Regions from separate parts of the Geobacillus sp. CCR genome, predicted to be linked through region 1. Evidence: riboswitches for the same ligand, from Rfam matches in the RefSeq annotation. Region 1 holds a riboswitch; each other region holds the start of a gene.
What was found. Region 1 has a riboswitch for cobalamin ahead of ACVBDQ_RS10265 (ABC transporter substrate-binding protein). Riboswitches for the same ligand answer to the same signal wherever they lie in the genome.
Positions count from the first base shown of each region.

Region 2: linked by a shared signal. The riboswitch ahead of ACVBDQ_RS04005 (ribonucleoside-diphosphate reductase subunit alpha) and the one ahead of ACVBDQ_RS10265 (ABC transporter substrate-binding protein) in region 1 are both predicted to bind cobalamin.
Region 3: linked by a shared signal. The riboswitch ahead of ACVBDQ_RS08275 ((2Fe-2S) ferredoxin domain-containing protein) and the one ahead of ACVBDQ_RS10265 (ABC transporter substrate-binding protein) in region 1 are both predicted to bind cobalamin.

Region 1 is NZ_JBREBQ010000017.1:10,672-13,944, reverse strand. Features, by position in the region: gene ACVBDQ_RS10275 (APC family permease) at 1-467, shown strand, start outside; gene ACVBDQ_RS10270 (PH domain-containing protein) at 652-1,266, shown strand; cobalamin riboswitch at 1,604-1,802, shown strand; gene ACVBDQ_RS10265 (ABC transporter substrate-binding protein) at 1,944-2,903, shown strand; gene ACVBDQ_RS10260 (FecCD family ABC transporter permease) at 2,869-3,273, shown strand, end outside.
Region 2 is NZ_JBREBQ010000005.1:30,315-33,587, forward strand. Features, by position in the region: gene ACVBDQ_RS04005 (ribonucleoside-diphosphate reductase subunit alpha) at 1-1,881, opposite strand, end outside; cobalamin riboswitch at 1,937-2,132, opposite strand; gene ACVBDQ_RS04010 (ATP-binding cassette domain-containing protein) at 2,340-3,273, shown strand, end outside.
Region 3 is NZ_JBREBQ010000012.1:74,116-77,388, reverse strand. Features, by position in the region: gene cobJ (precorrin-3B C(17)-methyltransferase) at 1-731, opposite strand, end outside; gene ACVBDQ_RS08280 (HoxN/HupN/NixA family nickel/cobalt transporter) at 733-1,440, opposite strand; gene ACVBDQ_RS08275 ((2Fe-2S) ferredoxin domain-containing protein) at 1,443-1,817, opposite strand; cobalamin riboswitch at 1,999-2,190, opposite strand; partial or broken gene ACVBDQ_RS08270 (RraA family protein) at 2,251-2,391, opposite strand; gene ACVBDQ_RS08265 (retropepsin-like aspartic protease) at 2,409-2,789, opposite strand; gene ACVBDQ_RS08260 (hypothetical protein) at 2,779-3,033, opposite strand; gene rraA (ribonuclease E activity regulator RraA) at 3,085-3,273, opposite strand, start outside.

The DNA.
Region 1 (3,273 bases):
TTTCGTGGGGGATCGCGAACGCGCTCGTCGCCCAAGCAGCCATCTCCCGCATTTTGTACAGCATGGGTCGCGACCGTAAACTGCCCAGTGTGCTGGCTAAAGTGCATCCGAAATTTCAAACGCCATACGTCAGCACATTGCTTGTCGCTGTGATTTCGCTCATTGTCACGACGGTGTTCGCCTCACAAATTGATAAACTCGCTTCGCTTGTCAACTTTGGCGCCCTGACGGCTTTCCTCTTTTTGCATGTGTCGGTGATGAACTATTTCTTGCGCAAACAAAAGAGTAACGATTATATTAATCATCTCTTGTTTCCGCTCATCGGTTTTGTTATCATCGGCTATGTATGGATGAATCTGGACCCGCTCAGCAAAAAGCTAGGATTGATTTGGATCGCGATTGGACTCGTTTATCTGGTCTTTTTGCGACTCACGAACAAAGACTCCCGTCTAAGCGGGGAACTGTAGTTGCTTGTAAGGCCTGACGCCGTCATAAAAGGCGTTGGGTCTTTCGTTTTTTGCCGACGATGAAACATTTTTTCGATCGCGACGTATTACGAATGAGAGTACGGCGCCTTGTTAAGGCAAAACACCGTTCATCCGCAATAGGCGGGCGCCGATAAAACATGGAAGGAGCCGGGGGAACATGAGCATGTTTGGAAAAGTCGCCGCCGATGTGCTTGGGCTAAGCGACATCGGCTCGGTTATTCAACCGAAAGACTATGACAAAGTAGATGCCGATGATTATGTGATGCACGAGGATGGAGAAAAAATCTATTTTCTTATCAAATCGAAATCGGATGAGTATTGCTTCACCAACCGCGCGCTCATTCATCTGGACGGCACGAGCGCTGCGAGCAAAAAACGGACGCTGCGCCGCTACGATTACTATAAGCATCCGATTTCCGACGTGTCGCTCGAAACAGCCGGGACGGTCGACTTGGACGCGGAAATCAAATTTAAAATCGGGTCGCACTGCTATTCGATTGATGTGCATAAAAAGCATATTGAGGAATTGAAAGATTTGTATAAATCGCTGCTGGCGATCGCGGAGATTTGCCATGAAAACGAAATGAAATTCCACTATGCTGAGCGGAGTTTGGAACTGGCGGCCAAGGTGTTTGCCAACATGCGCGGCGACGGCGTCAATGTGTCGGCGGATTTTCAGGCCGTGAATGAATACGCTTTTTGCTGGCTGACGGAAGCGAAAAAGAACTATACGGTGAAGGATTTCGGGTTTGTGTTTGACAAATATATTCAACAGTGACGAGATGAAGGTTGTATCGGGGAAAGACGCCGTGCCAGAGGTGGGGCGTCTTTCCTAATTTTTTTAGCGACATATGGAAAAGGAACGTTTCTCCGCAGCCGGAAGAAACTCAAAAGATGAGGTTTGTGGGAATCGATGAATAGGCAACATGGCGGCATTTGACATCGCGGAGCTCGATGCAACGGCGCATGCGGCGTTCCGTACAAAACACGGACACTGGAGCCGAGCTGCCTGACCGCAAAAGTGATCGATGACCGCCTGCCGCCAGCCCACTGTAAATTCACAGTTGTCAAATGCCAGGCCTTGCTTTAATATAAAAATGTCCATATCCGATAACTAAATCAACTCGCAGCAAGGCGCCGAAAAGGCTTAATAGGGAATCCGGTGGGAATCCGGAGCTGTCCCCGCAACTGTCAATGCGGACGAAATGAAATCGCCACTGTACGGACGGATGGCTTGCGCTGTTTTCCGTACGGGAAGGCTTCAGAGTAGGATGAAGCATGAGCCAGTAGACCTGCCTTGCTTGCCGCAGTTTCCGAATCTTCGGGGGGTGAGACGCGGAAACAGTCGCATAGGGCATTGTTGTGCCCATTGGCGGTCTGTTTCGCGCTCATTCCCAGATTTAGGCGGAATGGGCGTTTTTTATTGTACATACATCACTGAAGGGGGAATGACGGATGAAACGTTGGACATGGCCGGCGGTGGTGGCGGTGTTCTTCCTTCTGGCCGCCGTGCTGGTCGGCTGCAGCGGTGGAGCCAATAGCAACGCCCAGCCAGCGAAAAAAGAAGAACCGAAAACGGAACAAGCGGCGTTTCCGGTGACGGTGAAAGACGGGCTTGGCGAGGATGTCACGATCAAAGCGGAACCGAAAAAGATCGTCTCACTCATCCCAAGCAATACGGAAATCGCCTATGCGTTGGGGTTGGGCGATAAGATCGTCGGCGTCAGCGATTTTGACAATTACCCGGAAGACGTCAAAACGAAAACGAAAATCGGCGGCATGGAATTCAACGTCGAGAAAATCATTTCGCTCAAACCGGATCTTGTCTTGGCCCACGCGTCAAGCGCCCATAACTCGCGCGATGGCCTCAAGCAATTGAAAGACGCCGGCATCACCGTGCTTGTCGTGAATGACGCGAAGTCGTTCGACGATGTGTATGCGTCCATCGAATTGATCGGCAAAGCGACCGGGGCGTCGGACAAAGCGAAGCAAGTGATTGATGAGATGAAAGAGAAGCTTGCGCAAATTCAAGAAAAAGCGAAACAAATCCCGGCGGACAAACAAGCGAACGTCTGGATTGAAGTGTCGCCGCCGCCGCAGCTGTATACGGCCGGCAAAGGGACGTTTATGGATGAGATGCTTCAAGTGATTTCAGCGAAAAACGTCGCCGGCAGCTTGGAAGGCTGGCCGATGGTGACGGAAGAAAAAGCAGTGGCCTATAAGCCGGATGTGATCATCACGACATACGGCGGAGCGAAGCAAGTGTTTGCGCGCGCTGCTTGGAAAGACGTGCCGGCGGTGAAAAACAAGCGGGTGTATGACGTCAACACCGACTTAGTAAGCCGCCCGGGTCCGCGCCTTGTCGAAGGGGTCGAGGAACTTGCCAAAGCCGTTTACCCGGATGTGTTCAAGTAAAACGTGGATGTATATATTGGCCGTCACGGCGGCCATGTTATCGTTGCTCGTAGGGATATCGACAGGATCGCTGTCGATTCCCTTTTCTTCTATTGTTCGCATTCTTGCGTCCGAATGGTTTGGTATGCCGCTTCCGTCTGACATTCCGGCCGATTGGGTGCCGATCGTGATGGCGATCCGCTTGCCGCGCGTCGTGCTCGCTTTTTTGGTCGGGGCGTCATTGGCGCTGGCTGGCGCGGCGTTCCAAGGGTTGCTGAAAAATGCGCTCGCCGATCCGTACACGCTCGGCGTCTCGTCCGGCGCCTCGGTCGGGGCGGTGCTCGTCATCTTTCTCGGCTGGCAATGGCCGCTCTTTGGCACGTTCACGCTG
Region 2 (3,273 bases), on a different contig from region 1:
GCCCGTCTGCCAATCCGATCCTGGAAACGCCGGGTAGCTCCCTTTCTCTTTGGCGAGCTCCATGCTCGCTTGAATCGCCAAATACGCGATCGTTTCATACAGCTCGTCGGCATAGCGGACCGCTTCGTCCGACTCCCAGCGAATGCCTTTTAACGCCAACAAATGATGCCAGCCAAAGGTTCCAAGCCCGACAGCGCGGTATTTTTCGTTCGTCAGGCCGGCTTGCAGCACAGGGATATTGTTTAAATCAATGACATTATCGAGCATCCGCATTTGAATCGGGATCAGCCGCGCCAAAACCCCATCGGTCACCGCCCGCGCCAAGTTGATCGACGATAAATTGCAGACGACAAAATCGCCTGGTATTTTTTCAATGATGATCATCCCGTCTTTTACATATTGCCGCTTCATCACCGTTGGGCTTTGGTTTTGCGCGATTTCCGTGCAAAGGTTGCTGCAGTAGATCATCCCGAGATGGCGATTCGGATTTTGCCGGTTCACTTCATCGCGGTAAAACATAAACGGCGTCCCCGACTCGAGCTGGCTGCGCATGATGCTTTTCATCACTTCGATCGCCGGCACTTTTTCTTTCGACAGTCTTGGTTCGTTGACACATTGCCAGTATTTCTCGCGGAAACTCCCGCACCCTTTTTCCTCATCATAAAAGTCTTCCAAGCTAAATCCCATCACCTTCCGCACTTCATGCGGATCAAACAAATACCAGTCGCCGCGCTGTTCGACTTGCTCCATGAACAAATCAGGGATGCAAACGCCGGTGAACAAATCATGCGTCCGCAGCCGTTCGTCACCGTTGTTGAGCCGCGCATCGAGAAACGCAAAAATGTCTTTATGCCACACATCCAAATAGACGGAAATGGCTCCCTTTCGCTGTCCTAACTGATCGACGCTCACCGCTGTATTGTTCAGCTGCTTCATCCACGGGATGACGCCGGAGGAGACCCCTTTGAATCCTTTGATGTCGCTGCCGCGCGACCGGATTTTGCCTAAATAGACGCCGATGCCGCCGCCCGATTTCGATAAATTGGCGATGTCGGTGTTGCTGTCGTAAATCCCTTGCAAGCTGTCATCGACCGTGTCGACAAAGCAGCTCGACAGCTGGCCGTATGACTTTCCGGCATTGGCAAGCGTCGGCGTCGCCACGGTCATGTATAAGTTGCTTAACGCCCAATACGCTTCCTTCACGAGCTCAAGGCGCCGCTTGGGTGGTTCATTCACCATTAGCGTCATGGCGATGACCAAAAACCGCTCCTGCGGCAATTCATACAGCCGCCGCTCATAATCGCGGGCCAAATACCGATCAGCGAGCGTGCGCAGCCCAATGTACGTAAACAGCTTGTCCTTCTCCGGATCAAGAAACGCGCCGATGGCGTCGACTTCTTCTTTCGTATAACGCTCAAGCAAGAACGGGCTGTACACCCCTTGTTCCGTCAGCGCAACAAGCAGCGAGTAGAAATCGCCATACCGCTCGCGTTCATCGTACCCGCGCTGCCGCGCCGCTTCACGGTACAATTGCCGCAAATACAGCCGGGCGCACACAAATGTCCAGTCCGGCTCATCTTCATCAATGTAAGAAAGTCCTTCCAAAATAGCCGTTTGGTGCAGCTGTTCTACCGTGACGGACTCCTTTCGACTGAGAAGCTGCCAAACACGCTCGACGTATTCATCAAGCGACAGACGGCCGAATCCAGCGGCGGCTTGCCCAATCAGCGACGCAAACTCTTCACGTGAAAAAGAAACCGGCTTCCCTTGGTCATCGATGATGATCATTTTCGTCAATGCGGTCATTCGTTTCCCCACTCCTTCAATAAAAAATCCGCTCGGGCAGGCGAGCGGATGAAACGACAGACGGAAAAAAGGCATACGAAACCCTTTTTCTTTTCCCCTATCGTTTCATCTTCTCACACCCCGAAGAACATGAAACGTTCCAAGCAAGGCAGGTCTCCTGACTCGTGCATCGTCCTACTTTGGGGCCTTCCCAGCGGCGCGCCGAATGGCTCTTGCCGCCAGTGGCCATCCCATTTCGTCCGCACATACAGTTGCGGGGGCAGTTCCGGATTCACACCGGATTCCCTATTAAGTCCTGATGGACACCATTGCTTGGCGCAACGATATATAGTTGTTTAAAAAATAGAACAAAACAATATATAGTAGATGATCATCCTGATGGAACAAGCATATACCAAAACCGGGAGAATTGCAAGAGTGGGCGAATCAAATTTTCTCTTCCTCAAAAAATCATTCCGTTGTTCACATTCTGTTCATAAAAGCATGCTACAATTCACCATGTACGAGAATCATACGAAGGAGGGGGACACAAAATGGGATACAGACCCCAAATCTCACCCGCCCATCAAGAGTGGGCAGTGGAAACACACGAATTGGTGAAAACCTTTGGCGACCACCGGGCCGTGGACGGTCTCAATTTGCGTGTGCGCGCGGGCACCATCTATGGTGTGCTGGGCCCCAATGGAGCCGGCAAGACAACGACAATCCGAATGTTAGCGACGTTATTGCGCCCGGACGCCGGTTCCGCCCAAATTTTTGGGTACGACGTCGTCAAACAACCGCAAGTCGTCCGGCAATTGATTGGTGTCACCGGTCAATACGCCTCTGTTGACGAAACGCTCAGCGCAACAGAGAATCTAATGATCTTTTCTAGGCTTCTGGGACTGAGCCGAACAGAAGCAAGGCGAAAAACAAGCGAATTATTGGAGGAATTTGGTTTGACAGAAGCAGCCAAGCGCCCATTGAAACATTTCTCTGGCGGTATGCGCCGGCGTCTGGATCTCGCCGCCAGCCTCATTGCCCAGCCGCCGCTCATTTTTCTTGACGAACCGACCACCGGACTCGACCCGCGCACGCGCAATCAAATGTGGGAAACGATCCGGCGCTTGGTGAATATGGGAACAACGGTGCTGCTGACAACCCAATATTTACAAGAAGCGGACGAATTGGCAGACCGCATCGCCGTAATTGATCACGGCCGAGTCGTCGCTGAAGGGACACCCGATGAACTCAAGGCGTCCATCGGTCAATCGTCATTGCAAGTCAAGCTGCAACATCCTGGAGAGATCGAAACGGCCAAGCGCATCATTGAGCGCGTTCTCCATGTTCGGCCGACGGTATCCTTAGAAACCGGGAACATCACGGCGCCGATGGCCGATCCAGACCATGTGACGGACCTGCTTGTCGCTTTGCGTCAAGAGGGCATCCACTTAACCGAGTTAAGTGTGCAAAAACCAACCCTCGATG
Region 3 (3,273 bases), on a different contig from region 1:
CGCGGCGTGATCATCACGCCGTCATGGACGAATGTCGTTGAGTTGCCGATAATCACCGTCGTCAACATGCCGATCTCATGGTCCAGCATATGCGCCAAGTCGGTGAGAACGATATGCTGCCGTTCGCGGTACGCACTTTTCACGAGTCCAACGGGCGTTGTCGGCGCACGATGGCGGAGCAGGATGCGTTGCGCCTCCACAATCTGCCGAGTGCGCCGCCCGCTTTTCGGATTGTACAACGCAATGACAAAATCGGCCGCCGCCGCGGCGTCAATCCGCTTTTCAATCAGCTCCCACGGCGTCAAATGGTCGCTCAAGCTGATCGTACACGCATCGTGCATAATCGGCGCCCCAAGCAATGCAGCGCACGAATGAATGGCGGAAATGCCGGGGATGACTTCGACTTCAATCGGACTCGCTTTCGTCCACCCTTTTTCGATCAACACTTCATACACGAGCCCCGCCATGCCGTACAACCCGGCGTCGCCGCTTGAAATGACGGCGACCGTTTTGCCGCGCTCGGCCCACTTCACCGCCGCTTGGGCGCGGCTCACTTCTTCGGTCATGCCCGTGCTAATGATCTCTTTTCCAGCAATGAGATCGCGCACAAGTTCGATGTACGTTTTGTAGCCAATGATGACGTCGCTTTCTTCAATCGCTTCCCGAGCCCGTTTCGTCATATGGTCGACGCTTCCCGGGCCAAAGCCGACAATGAGCAATTTGCCGCCCACTTTACAGCCCCCCTCTCCATATCTCGATTATCATCGACATCCCTAACCATATGCTGTAAATCCCTGTGACCGCACCAAGGACATAAAACAGTCGTTCCCGCTGCTTTGCTTTCCAAAATCCCCACGATAATCCAGCCGCTGTAGCAATCGTCGCAATGAGCAAGCCGGCGACAAACAGCACAAGCTGAAGGACAGCGGCGCTCACACGCACTTTTCCGACCGCGTGGGTGATAATGGCTAGCTGGGTCGGGCTTTCGACGCCAATGCCATGAATGATGCCGATGATCAAGGCGCCAGCCCAACCAACATGCGAAAAAGAACGGCAACTGTCCATTTCCCGCCTTCCCCGCAGCCATCGAGTAACCGTATGGCCGAACTCATAAAGGAGCTGAAACCGGCTTTTCACCTCACCCCGCCGAAAAAGAGAAAAAAGCATCATCCCGCCAAGAAGCACAAGCGTAACGCCAACTAAGAGCTCAATGGCGGCGGCTGACGACTCGGAAAGCCGGGCGCCGACCATGAGCGCCGCCACCCCCATGACAAACACGATTGCTCCGTGTCCAATAGCGTACATGATTCCGAGCGCCAACTGCTGTCTTCGCCGCGACTCGCTTCCGACCATATCCGCAATGGCCGCGACATGGTCGCTGTCCATCCCATGACGCATGCCGAGAAATATCGCTAACATTACATAACTGGCCCATTCCATCATTACGTCCTCCTCTTTCGAACGCCAATAACCGACTCCGTCCCACCAAGACGGGTCAACCCGTCTTCACGGTATTCATACGTCGCCCACGCGCGAAGCGGCTCGCCGTTTTGCAAATGGCGATGGACGACCTCTTTTGCCTTCTCCGGTGTCATCAACCGGTACCAGACGCCATCCGGGTAGACGATCATCACACACGCATCTTGACAGCGTCCGTTGCAGCGCGTCCTTGTTGTATGGACAGCGTCGTCAAGCCCAAGGCGGGCGATTTCCTCGCGCACCGCGGTTGTCACGTCATCTCCGCCATGGCGGAGGCACGTCCCTCCGTTGCAAATGAGCACATGATGCTTCATTCCCCGCAAATCCCACGTCGCCACCAAATCCCCCCTTTTGCTAGAATGGTAGAATGAAATGCGGCAGACGGACGGTTTTTCGACAAAAGAAAAAGCACCTCTACAGCAGAGGTGCAGAAAAATGTATACGAAAGCCGTAAACGGCCCAAACAGGGCCCCTAAAGCCGTCATTCTCCCGCACGTCTGCCTATAGTCCCGTAGGCATCCGTCCGATCCAAACAAGGCAGGTCTCCTGACTTAGGATCATCGCTTGGCGGCGTCTTCCCGAAGCATCCTTCAGTGACTTGTTGCCGCAAAGCTCCCCATCACAGTGGCGGGCACCGTGCCGGATTTTCACCGAGCTTCCCTTTTCACCCAAGCCCTAAGCGGGCTAGGCACCTTGTTTGTCTTACCGCCATATATGCGCTGTCATGGAACAAGCATCCGTTTTCATCGTAGTACAACCAATGCGTTGCCGTCAACCGTTTTTTGCCGACAAATCTTTGTTGGCGACGACAACGCCGTCCGCATCAGCGTACACGTACGCCCCTGGCTCCCAGCGGACGCCGCCAAACTCGAGCGCAACGTCGCGGGCGCCTTTTCCTTCTTTTTGGCATTTCGAGCGGGCGTTCCATTTCAACCAGAACGATACATCTCCAACTTGTCCAGGTCTAAGACAAATCCAGCGCCCAGCAATATATCCAATCCTAACAAACCGTTAATCCCCTCATAGTCCATCCCGCTAAAATCAATTTCATACTCTCTTAGCTGGAAAGAATCTAGCTGAATACAGTCTAATTTTTTTGTAAACGCGTACTCTTTCCCACCGATTCCGTAATAAGCCACAATACGATCGCCCGGCTCTACCCGCAAATGAATATCTTCTACTGCATTTTGAGAAATCACTGTTTTCGCCGCACCAGTATCAATCACCATATTATGAATCAACTTAGACCTTCCTTGATAAACGATTTCGATCGATGCAAACAGCAAGCCTTCACGATATTCAATCTGCATAATGAAATTTCCCTCTCAGGCCAATCGCTCCCCGAACTTTTAAAACAATCTCCTTGTGGCTAGTATGATAAACAAGCTGATTCCCTTTCGATTGCAGCAACTCACGAGTTGCATCCTTGTCCGAAACCGTTCCGATAACAGCCACCTCTTCAATGATTTCTTGATCTCCCTCTAAATGGGACTTTAATACTTGTAATTTCACAAATTGATTTGGATACAATGAACGCACTTCCTGCCATTCCATCTCCATCGCCTCAACCTGTTCGTTGTATTGAACGAGACTCAACCGCAGCCGTCAACCATTTTTCGCCAACAAATCTTTGTTGGCGACGACAACGCCGTCCGCATCAGCGTACACGTACGCCCCTGGCTCCCAGCGGACGCCGCCAAACTCGAGCGCAACGTCGCGTGAGCCTTTTCCCTCTTTTTTGCTTTTCACCGGGCATGTGCCGATCGCCATCACGCCAATCGGCATGGCGCCAAT